3 regions of the Viridibacillus sp. KH_047 genome follow, and region 1 is predicted to be linked to each of the others. Evidence: a T-box and tRNA genes for the amino acid it is inferred to sense, from the RefSeq annotation. Region 1 holds a T-box; the other regions hold tRNA genes.
What was found. A T-box is a leader RNA that pairs with one kind of tRNA and senses whether it is charged. The one in region 1 lies ahead of thrS (threonine--tRNA ligase), so its partner is inferred to be a tRNA-Thr.
Positions count from the first base shown of each region.

Region 1 (3,253 bases):
TCTAATTCTTTATCACCTAATACAAGCATGTAAGGAATTTTCTTCATTTGTGCTTCACGGATTTTGTAGCCAAGTTTTTCTTCACGATCATCCATTTCAACACGGAAGCCTGCTGTTTGAAGTTTTTCTTCTACTTGTTTTGCATAGTCAAAGTGAACTTCGTTTGATACAGGGATGATTTCTACTTGTACTGGCGCTAACCAAGTTGGGAATGCACCTTTGTATTCTTCGATTAAGAAAGCTACAAAACGTTCCATTGTTGATACAACACCACGATGGATAACAACTGGACGATGTGGTTTACCATCTTCTCCAACATAGCTCAAATCGAAGCGTTCTGGTAATAAGAAGTCAAGTTGAACTGTTGATAAAGTCTCTTCTTTACCGATTGCAGTTTTTACTTGTACATCAAGTTTTGGACCATAGAATGCCGCTTCGCCTTCAGCCTCGAAGTAGTCTAAGCCTAGCTCATCCATTGCTTCTTTTAACATGCCTTGTGCTTTTTCCCACATTGCATCGTCATCAAAGTATTTTTCAGTATCTGCTGGGTCACGGTAAGACAGACGGAATGAGTAATCATTTAAGTCAAAGTCTTTATAAACACCTAGCACTAATTCTACGACGCGTTTAAATTCTTCTTTAATTTGATCTGGACGAACGAAAATATGCGCATCATTTAGAGTCATACCACGTACACGTTGAAGTCCTGATACAGCACCTGACATTTCATAACGGTGCATTGTACCAAGTTCAGCAATACGTAATGGAAGGTTTCGATATGAGTGCATTGACGATTTATAAACCATCATATGGTGTGGACAGTTCATTGGGCGTAATACAAATGTTTCGTTATCCACTTCCATTGGCGGGAACATATCATCTTGATAGTGTGCCCAGTGACCTGAAGTTTCATAAAGTTCTTTAGAACCTAATACCGGAGTGTATACATGTTTGTAACCAAGAGATAATTCTTTGTCTACGATATAACGTTCAATTGTACGACGGATTGTTGCACCGTTTGGTAACCATAATGGTAAGCCTTGACCTACTTTCTGAGATGAAGTGAATAATTCAAGTTCTTTACCAATTTTACGGTGATCACGTTCTTTTGCTTCTTCTAACATTTGAAGATGCGCTTTTAAATCGTCTTTTGTAAAGAAGGCTGTTCCGTAAATACGTTGTAGCATTTTGTTATCTGAGTTACCTCTCCAGTATGCACCGGCGATTGATAACAATTTAAATTCTTTAATTTTACCTGTAGATGGAACGTGTACACCTCGGCAAAGGTCGAAGAAATCGCCTTGTTCATAGATTGACACTTGCTCATCTGCAGGAATAGCTTCGATAAGTTCTAATTTATATTCATCATCAATTGCAGTGAAGCGCTCGATTGCTTCAGCACGTGAAATGTCTTGACGAGTGATGACGATGTTTTCAGAAATGATTTTTTTCATTTCTTTTTCGATTTTCGGAAGATCATCAGCAGTGATTGGTTCTGGTGAGTCGATATCGTAGTAGAAACCACCTTCAATTACTGGACCTACTCCAAGTTTTACACCTGGGAACATACGCTTAACAGCTTGCGCTAAAAGGTGAGCTGTAGAGTGACGCATTACTTCTAATGCTTCAGCATCTGAAGGTGTTACGATTGCAATGTCACCGTCTTCTTCTAGAGGTGTTGTTAAATCTACTAATTGTCCGTTGAATTTACCAACGATTGCTTTTTTACGAAGTCCTGGGCTAATTGATTGTGCAATTTCTTCAGTTGTTGTACCTTTTGCAAATTCCTTTACTGCGCCATCTGGGAATTTTAAATTAATCATGTCTGCCATTTTGTGATCTCCTTTTAATTTTATTTATTTTAGCCTTACGAGAGGTTTAAGCCCGCACGATGCGGGTCATACAGTCGTTGCCACAGGACGTGGCGCTTTAAGACTGTGTTCCTTGAAACGGGCCACTTCAGCATTTAGTTAAATATCTAGCTTCAGCGGCAAGACTCTCTAGGTCACTTGTGCCAACAGGATGTTGGTCATGCAACCGTTGCGACACGATGTCGTGAATTTAGGTTACCTTCCTTAATACACAGCAAAAGCTAAAAAACGCTTTTGTTTCGAAAGTTCCAGTGCTTGTCGAGTCTGAACGGGCCGCTTCAGCATTTAGATAAAAACGCAAAAAAGCCCCATCCCAAAAGGGACGAGGCTGTATTCTCGTGGTTCCACCCTTCTTCCTTCTACTGCCCGCACTTAAAAGAATGCAGGTATAGACGAAGCTCTCGATCGGCTAACGGGCCGTTACCGTCGACAATTACTAGTACATTCACTGTCGCTGCTCCAAGGGGGTAAATGATTTGCCGTACTAAGAAGCTTCCAGCCTAGGCTTCTCTCTCTAAAAGTCGTACAAAAAATTGTTGTCCTTTTCAAAGCATTTTTTATATTATGACTGAAAGTATACGCTCGATTAAGTTTAAAATCAAGTAGGAAAAAAAGTCCTTCAAAAAGATGTAACTATTTCTGATCTCTTCGGTTTTGCCCACTCATTCGAATTGGCGTCGTCACAGCTTTAATACGCTCCATAATTCGTGAAGCTTTTAACATATCACGATCACCTTTTTGGTTATAAGCTAAATGGTCTTCTAATTCATCATAACCAAGATTCGATGTGATAAATGTCGGCAATTGCTCCGCCATTCGATAATGAAAAATCGTTCCTAAAATTTCGTCACGTGTCCAACTCGACAACGTTTCTGCTCCTAAATCATCTAGCATTAAAACAGGTGCCTTTTTCACAAAATCGATTTTCTCTTGTAAAGATTGATCTTGGATTGAACCTTTCATTTCACGTAAAAATTCAGGAACAAATACTACAACAGATTTGATTTGTAAGGTCGCCAATTCATTGGCAATAGCCCCTAATACAAAAGATTTACCGACGCCAAATTCACCGTATAAATAAAAGCCTTTTTGAGGAAGTTCACCCGTTTCTTTAAATTCACGAACGAAATCTGCTGCTCTATTGGCGATATTTACACGTGAATGGTCATCGATCATTAAATCTTTGATTGTCGCTCTTAATACGTCTTTTGGCATATGCATACTCGAAATCATAGAGGCCGCTTTACGACGCTCATCATCCATGCGTTTTTGTTGGCACGGTGTATACTCGACTTCTATTGATTCACGGATAATAGACAATTTCGGGATAAATCCCTTTAATGCATTTTGACATTTCACAACGGATGGGCATGCATCACAAT
Region 1 covers NZ_CM174479.1:958,092-961,344, reverse strand. The annotation lists gene thrS (threonine--tRNA ligase) at 1-1,832, opposite strand, end outside; T-box leader at 2,187-2,429, opposite strand; gene dnaI (primosomal protein DnaI) at 2,505-3,253, opposite strand, start outside.

Region 2 (3,253 bases), 150 kb from region 1:
CGGACGGGACTCGAACCCGCGACCTCCTGCGTGACAGGCAGGCATTCTAACCAACTGAACTACCGGACCATTTGGTTGCGGGGACAGGATTTGAACCTGTGACCTTCGGGTTATGAGCCCGACGAGCTACCGAACTGCTCCACCCCGCGATAATGATATTATGAAATTAACTTTTTAAAAATGGAGGAGGAAGAGGGATTCGAACCCCCGCGCGGTATGACCCGCCTGTCGGTTTTCAAGACCGATCCCTTCAGCCAGACTTGGGTATTCCTCCAAAAAATATAACGTTGTGTAGATGGTGGACCTTGCAGGACTCGAACCTGCGACCGGACGGTTATGAGCCGTCTGCTCTAACCAACTGAGCTAAAGGTCCTTTAGTTTGGTTAGTATGGCGGCAGAGGGGATCGAACCCCCGACCTCACGGGTATGAACCGTACGCTCTAGCCAGCTGAGCTACGCCGCCATGATGGTATTAAATTTAGCAATAAATTGGTGGAGCCTAGCGGGATCGAACCGCTGACCTCCTGCGTGCAAGGCAGGCGCTCTCCCAGCTGAGCTAAGGCCCCATAGGGTTAAAGTATTAATGGTCGGGAAGACAGGATTCGAACCTGCGACCCCTTGGTCCCAAACCAAGTGCTCTACCAAGCTGAGCTACTTCCCGTTAATGGCGCGCCCGGCAGAAGTCGAATCCACAACCTTCTGATCCGTAGTCAGACGCTCTATCCAATTGAGCTACGGGCGCATTTATATCACTTGTATTATATTAAAAGTTGGTGCCGAGGACCGGAATCGAACCGGTACGGTAGTCACCTACCGCAGGATTTTAAGTCCTGTGCGTCTGCCAGTTCCGCCACCCCGGCATATTTTGGAGCGGAAGACGAGGTTCGAACTCGCGACCCCCACCTTGGCAAGGTGGTGTTCTACCACTGAACTACTTCCGCAATATGCTGATAAACTTAAAAATTATGGTGCGGGTGAAGGGAGTCGAACCCCCACGCCTTGCGGCGCTAGATCCTAAGTCTAGTGCGTCTGCCAGTTCCGCCACACCCGCATATAATGTTTTTTAAAAATGGTGAGCCATGTAGGATTCGAACCTACGACCCTCTGATTAAAAGTCAGATGCTCTACCAACTGAGCTAATGGCTCATATGAAATGAATGGTGCCGGCGAAAGGAGTCGAACCCTCGACCTACTGATTACAAGTCAGTTGCTCTACCAACTGAGCTACACCGGCATTGTTTATTAAAAATAATGGTGGAGGATGACGGGATCGAACCGCCGACCCCCTGCTTGTAAGGCAGGTGCTCTCCCAGCTGAGCTAATCCTCCATATTGTTCGCCTAGCAACGTCCTACTCTCACAGGGGGAAACCCCCAACTACCATCGGCGCTAAAGAGCTTAACTTCCGTGTTCGGCATGGGAACGGGTGTGACCTCTTTGCTATCGTCACTAGACTATTTTCTTAAGGACAAGAATTATTATAACATCTTTTTTAAAGTTTAGCAAGTGTTTTTTTTGCTATTTTAGAAAAGTTTTTTTCTTATTCTCTCAAAACTGGATAAATTACATTGAAGTTTGTTAAGTAAAATTTGGTTAAGTCCTCGATCTATTAGTATTCGTCAGCTCCGTATGTCGCCACACTTCCACCTCGAACCTATCTACCTCATCGTCTTTGAGGGATCTTACTTACTTGCGTAATGGGAAATCTCATCTTGAGGGGGGCTTCATGCTTAGATGCTTTCAGCACTTATCCCGTCCACACATAGCTACCCAGCGATGCCCTTGGCAGAACAACTGGTACACCAGCGGTGTGTCCATCCCGGTCCTCTCGTACTAAGGACAGCTCCTCTCAAATTTCCTACGCCCACGACGGATAGGGACCGAACTGTCTCACGACGTTCTGAACCCAGCTCGCGTACCGCTTTAATGGGCGAACAGCCCAACCCTTGGGACCGACTACAGCCCCAGGATGCGATGAGCCGACATCGAGGTGCCAAACCTCCCCGTCGATGTGGACTCTTGGGGGAGATAAGCCTGTTATCCCCGGGGTAGCTTTTATCCGTTGAGCGATGGCCCTTCCATGCGGAACCACCGGATCACTAAGCCCGTCTTTCGACCCTGCTCGACTTGTAGGTCTCGCAGTCAAGCTCCCTTATGCCTTTACACTCTACGAATGATTTCCAACCATTCTGAGGGAACCTTTGGGCGCCTCCGTTACTCTTTAGGAGGCGACCGCCCCAGTCAAACTGCCCGCCTGACACTGTCTCCTACCCCGCTAAGGGGCATGGGTTAGAAGTTCAATACATCTAGGGTAGTATCCCACCAACGCCTCCTCCGAAGCTGGCGCTCCGGAATCTCTGGCTCCTACCTATCCTGTACAAGATGTATCAAAATTCAATATCAGGCTACAGTAAAGCTCCACGGGGTCTTTCCGTCCTGTCGCGGGTAACCTGCATCTTCACAGGTACTATAATTTCACCGAGTCTCTCGTTGAGACAGTGCCCAGATCGTTACGCCTTTCGTGCGGGTCGGAACTTACCCGACAAGGAATTTCGCTACCTTAGGACCGTTATAGTTACGGCCGCCGTTTACTGGGGCTTCAATTCGCACCTTCGCTTGCGCTAAGCACTCCTCTTAACCTTCCAGCACCGGGCAGGCGTCAGCCCCTATACGTCACCTTACGGTTTTGCAGAGACCTGTGTTTTTGCTAAACAGTCGCCTGGGCCTATTCACTGCGGCTCTCTCGGGCTTTCACCCTACTAGAGCACCCCTTCTCCCGAAGTTACGGGGTCATTTTGCCGAGTTCCTTAACGAGAGTTCTCTCGCACACCTTAGGATTCTCTCCTCGACTACCTGTGTCGGTTTGCGGTACGGGCACCTTTTACCTCGCTAGAGGCTTTTCTTGGCAGTGTGAAATCAGGAACTCCGGACATACGTCCTCGTCATCACAGCTCAACGTTATAGAAATGGGATTTGCCTCATTTCACGCCTCACTGCTTGAACATGCATAACCAACAGCATGCTTACCCTATCCTACTGCGTCCCCCCATTGCTCAAATGGTAAATAGGTGGTACAGGAATATCAACCTGTTGTCCATCGCCTACGCCTATCGGCCTCGGCTTAGGTCCCGACTAACCCTGAGCGGACGAGCCTTCCTCAGGAAACCTTAGTCATTCGGTGGACGGGATTCTCACCCGTCTTTCGCTACTCATACCGGCATTCTCACTTCTAAGCGCTCCACCAGTCCTTCCGG
Region 2 covers NZ_CM174479.1:810,360-813,612, reverse strand. The annotation lists tRNA gene AC3IS5_RS04140 (tRNA-Asp) at 1-69, opposite strand, end outside; tRNA gene AC3IS5_RS04135 (tRNA-Met) at 73-149, opposite strand; tRNA gene AC3IS5_RS04130 (tRNA-Ser) at 182-274, opposite strand; tRNA gene AC3IS5_RS04125 (tRNA-Ile) at 297-373, opposite strand; tRNA gene AC3IS5_RS04120 (tRNA-Met) at 390-463, opposite strand; tRNA gene AC3IS5_RS04115 (tRNA-Ala) at 491-566, opposite strand; tRNA gene AC3IS5_RS04110 (tRNA-Pro) at 585-661, opposite strand; tRNA gene AC3IS5_RS04105 (tRNA-Arg) at 666-742, opposite strand; tRNA gene AC3IS5_RS04100 (tRNA-Leu) at 772-860, opposite strand; tRNA gene AC3IS5_RS04095 (tRNA-Gly) at 867-941, opposite strand; tRNA gene AC3IS5_RS04090 (tRNA-Leu) at 967-1,051, opposite strand; tRNA gene AC3IS5_RS04085 (tRNA-Lys) at 1,071-1,146, opposite strand; tRNA gene AC3IS5_RS04080 (tRNA-Thr) at 1,159-1,234, opposite strand; tRNA gene AC3IS5_RS04075 (tRNA-Val) at 1,253-1,328, opposite strand; rRNA gene rrf (5S ribosomal RNA) at 1,338-1,453, opposite strand; rRNA gene AC3IS5_RS04065 (23S ribosomal RNA) at 1,589-3,253, opposite strand, start outside.
Region 2: it encodes a tRNA-Thr, which carries the amino acid that the T-box ahead of thrS (threonine--tRNA ligase) is inferred to sense. The anticodon was not compared.

Region 3 (3,253 bases), 390 kb from region 1:
TTTTTTTCCTTGTGCTTGTATTGCTCTTATATTTTCTTTTAACAAATTATGATTACTCAATTCAGTCAGAACCATTTGGTGAACTTCGGGGAAATCAAGTCTGTTTTCAAGGAACCGTTTCCTATCGGTTAATAATATAGTAAAAAACCCTAGCCTTTCAGCGGCCTTCATTGCCTCTCTACTTGAACCGGATTTATTACTACCTATAAAAATAATTGTTTTCATAAATTTGCTTATCAACCTTTCTAGTGTCTTTATTGGCATTTTAGTCTTTAAAAATAGTTTATTCAATGGCGACTTGATTTGTTTAGGTCAAATTAACTATGAATAAATAATTTATAATTGGAATAATTTAATTTAACTAAAACTCTACTTTTTCAGAGCAAAATCGACAAGTAACCCTTAGGAAAATTTATAGTTTGTAATTCTTCCGCCATAGACTATAAGCACGCTCTTTTTCTATACTCTCCTTTATATTTTCAAGCCCTTTAAAGACCCAAACTTCTTATGTTTAAATTGAAGAATATCATTTCCCCATAGATTTGTCCGTATATCCTACTATCGTCATTAGGATTAAGACATCTATACCTGCTGCTATCGTACTTCGTAAAATGATTTTGAATGCTGACCATTCAAATTTTTTCTTGGCTTACAAATAATTCTGAGAACACGTAAGCGTGTGTTAATCGTGACAATCTTTAGATAATTCCTTACTCTGTATGATAAACTCCTCTAAGTCATGTGAGTGAATTTTACGAGTACTTTTCCTATCACTTTCTTAGCAGCAGTTAATTCATTACTATAGAACATGATTGTTGCATCCCTATGGCCGCGTGTATAATAGGCTCTAAAATAACGTCTGAATGAATGTTAATTGTTGTTCTGTTAATGCGCTCTTTCTCATTGAATACCTCCTTTAAATCACTGCAAGGATCTTTGATAAAAATAGTCGTATTCAAAAAACACAAAAAAAGACTCTAGCACATAAGCTAGAGTCTTAATGTATATATAGTTTAGGATACCGGTGGTCGGGGTCGAACCGACACTCTCGAAAGAACACGATTTTGAGTCGTGCGCGTCTGCCAATTCCGCCACACCGGCATAATATTATTATAGATCATATGTAGTTATTTTAAAAATAATTGGAGGCGGCAACCGGATTTGAACCGGTGGTAGAGGTGTTGCAGACCTGTGCCTTACCACTTGGCTATGCCGCCGTAAATAGAAAATGGAGCGGAAGACGAGGTTCGAACTCGCGACCCCCACCTTGGCAAGGTGGTGTTCTACCACTGAACTACTTCCGCAAATTTAACTGGGGTACCTGGATTCGAACCAGGGCATGACGGAATCAAAATCCGTTGCCTTACCGCTTGGCTATACCCCAATAATATGGGGCGACTGATGGGAATCGAACCCACGAATGCCTGAACCACAATCAGGTGCGTTAACCACTTCGCCACAACCGCCATAATATTATTATATCTGAATTATTTTATTGTCAAAAATTAAATGGGGCGACTGATGGGAATCGAACCCACGAATGCCTGAACCACAATCAGGTGCGTTAACCACTTCGCCACAACCGCCATTATATAATTTAAATTGGCAGGGGCAGTAGGAATCGAACCCACATCAAAGGTTTTGGAGACCTCTATTCTACCGTTAAACTATGCCCCTAAAATAAAAAAATGGTGGAGGGGGACGGATTCGAACCGCCGAACCCGAAGGAGCGGATTTACAGTCCGCCGCGTTTAGCCTCTTCGCTACCCCTCCAGAAAAACATGGTGCCGGCGAAAGGAGTCGAACCCTCGACCTACTGATTACAAGTCAGTTGCTCTACCAACTGAGCTACACCGGCATTATTATGGTGGGTCAGGACGGAATCGAACCGCCGACACTTAGAGCTTCAATCTAATGCTCTACCAACTGAGCTACTGACCCATAATAATTTAATATTCTTTTTTTAAAAATGGCGGTCCGGACGGGACTCGAACCCGCGACCTCCTGCGTGACAGGCAGGCATTCTAACCAACTGAACTACCGGACCATTTGGTTGCGGGGACAGGATTTGAACCTGTGACCTTCGGGTTATGAGCCCGACGAGCTACCGAACTGCTCCACCCCGCGATAATGGTATTATTAATTTAAATGGTGGAGGATGACGGGATCGAACCGCCGACCCCCTGCTTGTAAGGCAGGTGCTCTCCCAGCTGAGCTAATCCTCCGTATAATGTTATAAATGGTGACCCCTACGGGATTCGAACCCGTGTTACCGCCGTGAAAGGGCGGTGTCTTAACCGCTTGACCAAGGGGCCATATAATAAATGATAATGTGTATGGCGGAGAGCAAGGGATTTGAACCCTTGAGACAAGGTTACTCGCCTACACGATTTCCAATCGTGCTCCTTCGGCCACTCGGACAGCTCTCCAAAAATGGCTCCGAAGGTAGGACTCGAACCTACGACCGTCCGGTTAACAGCCGGATGCTCTACCACTGAGCTACTTCGGAATAATATGATCGCCTAGCAACGTCCTACTCTCACAGGGGGAAACCCCCAACTACCATCGGCGCTAAAGAGCTTAACTTCTGTGTTCGACATGGGAACAGGTGTGACCTCTTTGCCATCGTCACTAGACTATTGTATTACCTAAGGACAAGAATAATTATATCATCTTTTTTAAAGTTTAGCAAGTGTTTTTTGCTATTTTAGAAAAGTTTTTTATTATTCTCTCAAAACTGGATAAATTACATTGAAGTTAGTTAAGTAAAATTTGGTTAAGTCCTCGATCTATTAGTATTCGTCAGCTCCGTATGTCGCCACACTTCCACCTCGAACCTATCTACCTCATCGTCTTTGAGGGATCTTACTTACTTGCGTAATGGGAAATCTCATCTTGAGGGGGGCTTCATGCTTAGATGCTTTCAGCACTTATCCCGTCCACACATAGCTACCCAGCGATGCCCTTGGCAGAACAACTGGTACACCAGCGGTGTGTCCATCCCGGTCCTCTCGTACTAAGGACAGCTCCTCTCAAATTTCCTACGCCCACGACGGATAGGGACCGAACTGTCTCACGACGTTCTGAACCCAGCTCGCGTACCGCTTTAATGGGCGAACAGCCCAACCCTTGGGACCGACTACAGCCCCAGGATGCGATGAGCCGACATCGAGGTGCCAAACCTCCCCGTCGATGTGGACTCTTGGGGGAGATAAGCCTGTTATCCCCGGGGTAGCTTTTATCCGTTGAGCGA
Region 3 covers NZ_CM174479.1:569,777-573,029, reverse strand. The annotation lists gene AC3IS5_RS02935 (ATP-grasp domain-containing protein) at 1-225, opposite strand, end outside; tRNA gene AC3IS5_RS02930 (tRNA-Leu) at 1,020-1,101, opposite strand; tRNA gene AC3IS5_RS02925 (tRNA-Cys) at 1,144-1,217, opposite strand; tRNA gene AC3IS5_RS02920 (tRNA-Gly) at 1,230-1,304, opposite strand; tRNA gene AC3IS5_RS02915 (tRNA-Gln) at 1,313-1,384, opposite strand; tRNA gene AC3IS5_RS02910 (tRNA-His) at 1,391-1,466, opposite strand; tRNA gene AC3IS5_RS02905 (tRNA-His) at 1,511-1,586, opposite strand; tRNA gene AC3IS5_RS02900 (tRNA-Trp) at 1,604-1,677, opposite strand; tRNA gene AC3IS5_RS02895 (tRNA-Tyr) at 1,690-1,773, opposite strand; tRNA gene AC3IS5_RS02890 (tRNA-Thr) at 1,783-1,858, opposite strand; tRNA gene AC3IS5_RS02885 (tRNA-Phe) at 1,866-1,941, opposite strand; tRNA gene AC3IS5_RS02880 (tRNA-Asp) at 1,971-2,047, opposite strand; tRNA gene AC3IS5_RS02875 (tRNA-Met) at 2,051-2,127, opposite strand; tRNA gene AC3IS5_RS02870 (tRNA-Val) at 2,150-2,225, opposite strand; tRNA gene AC3IS5_RS02865 (tRNA-Glu) at 2,241-2,315, opposite strand; tRNA gene AC3IS5_RS02860 (tRNA-Ser) at 2,338-2,429, opposite strand; tRNA gene AC3IS5_RS02855 (tRNA-Asn) at 2,435-2,509, opposite strand; rRNA gene rrf (5S ribosomal RNA) at 2,521-2,636, opposite strand; rRNA gene AC3IS5_RS02845 (23S ribosomal RNA) at 2,773-3,253, opposite strand, start outside.
Region 3: it encodes a tRNA-Thr, which carries the amino acid that the T-box ahead of thrS (threonine--tRNA ligase) is inferred to sense. The anticodon was not compared.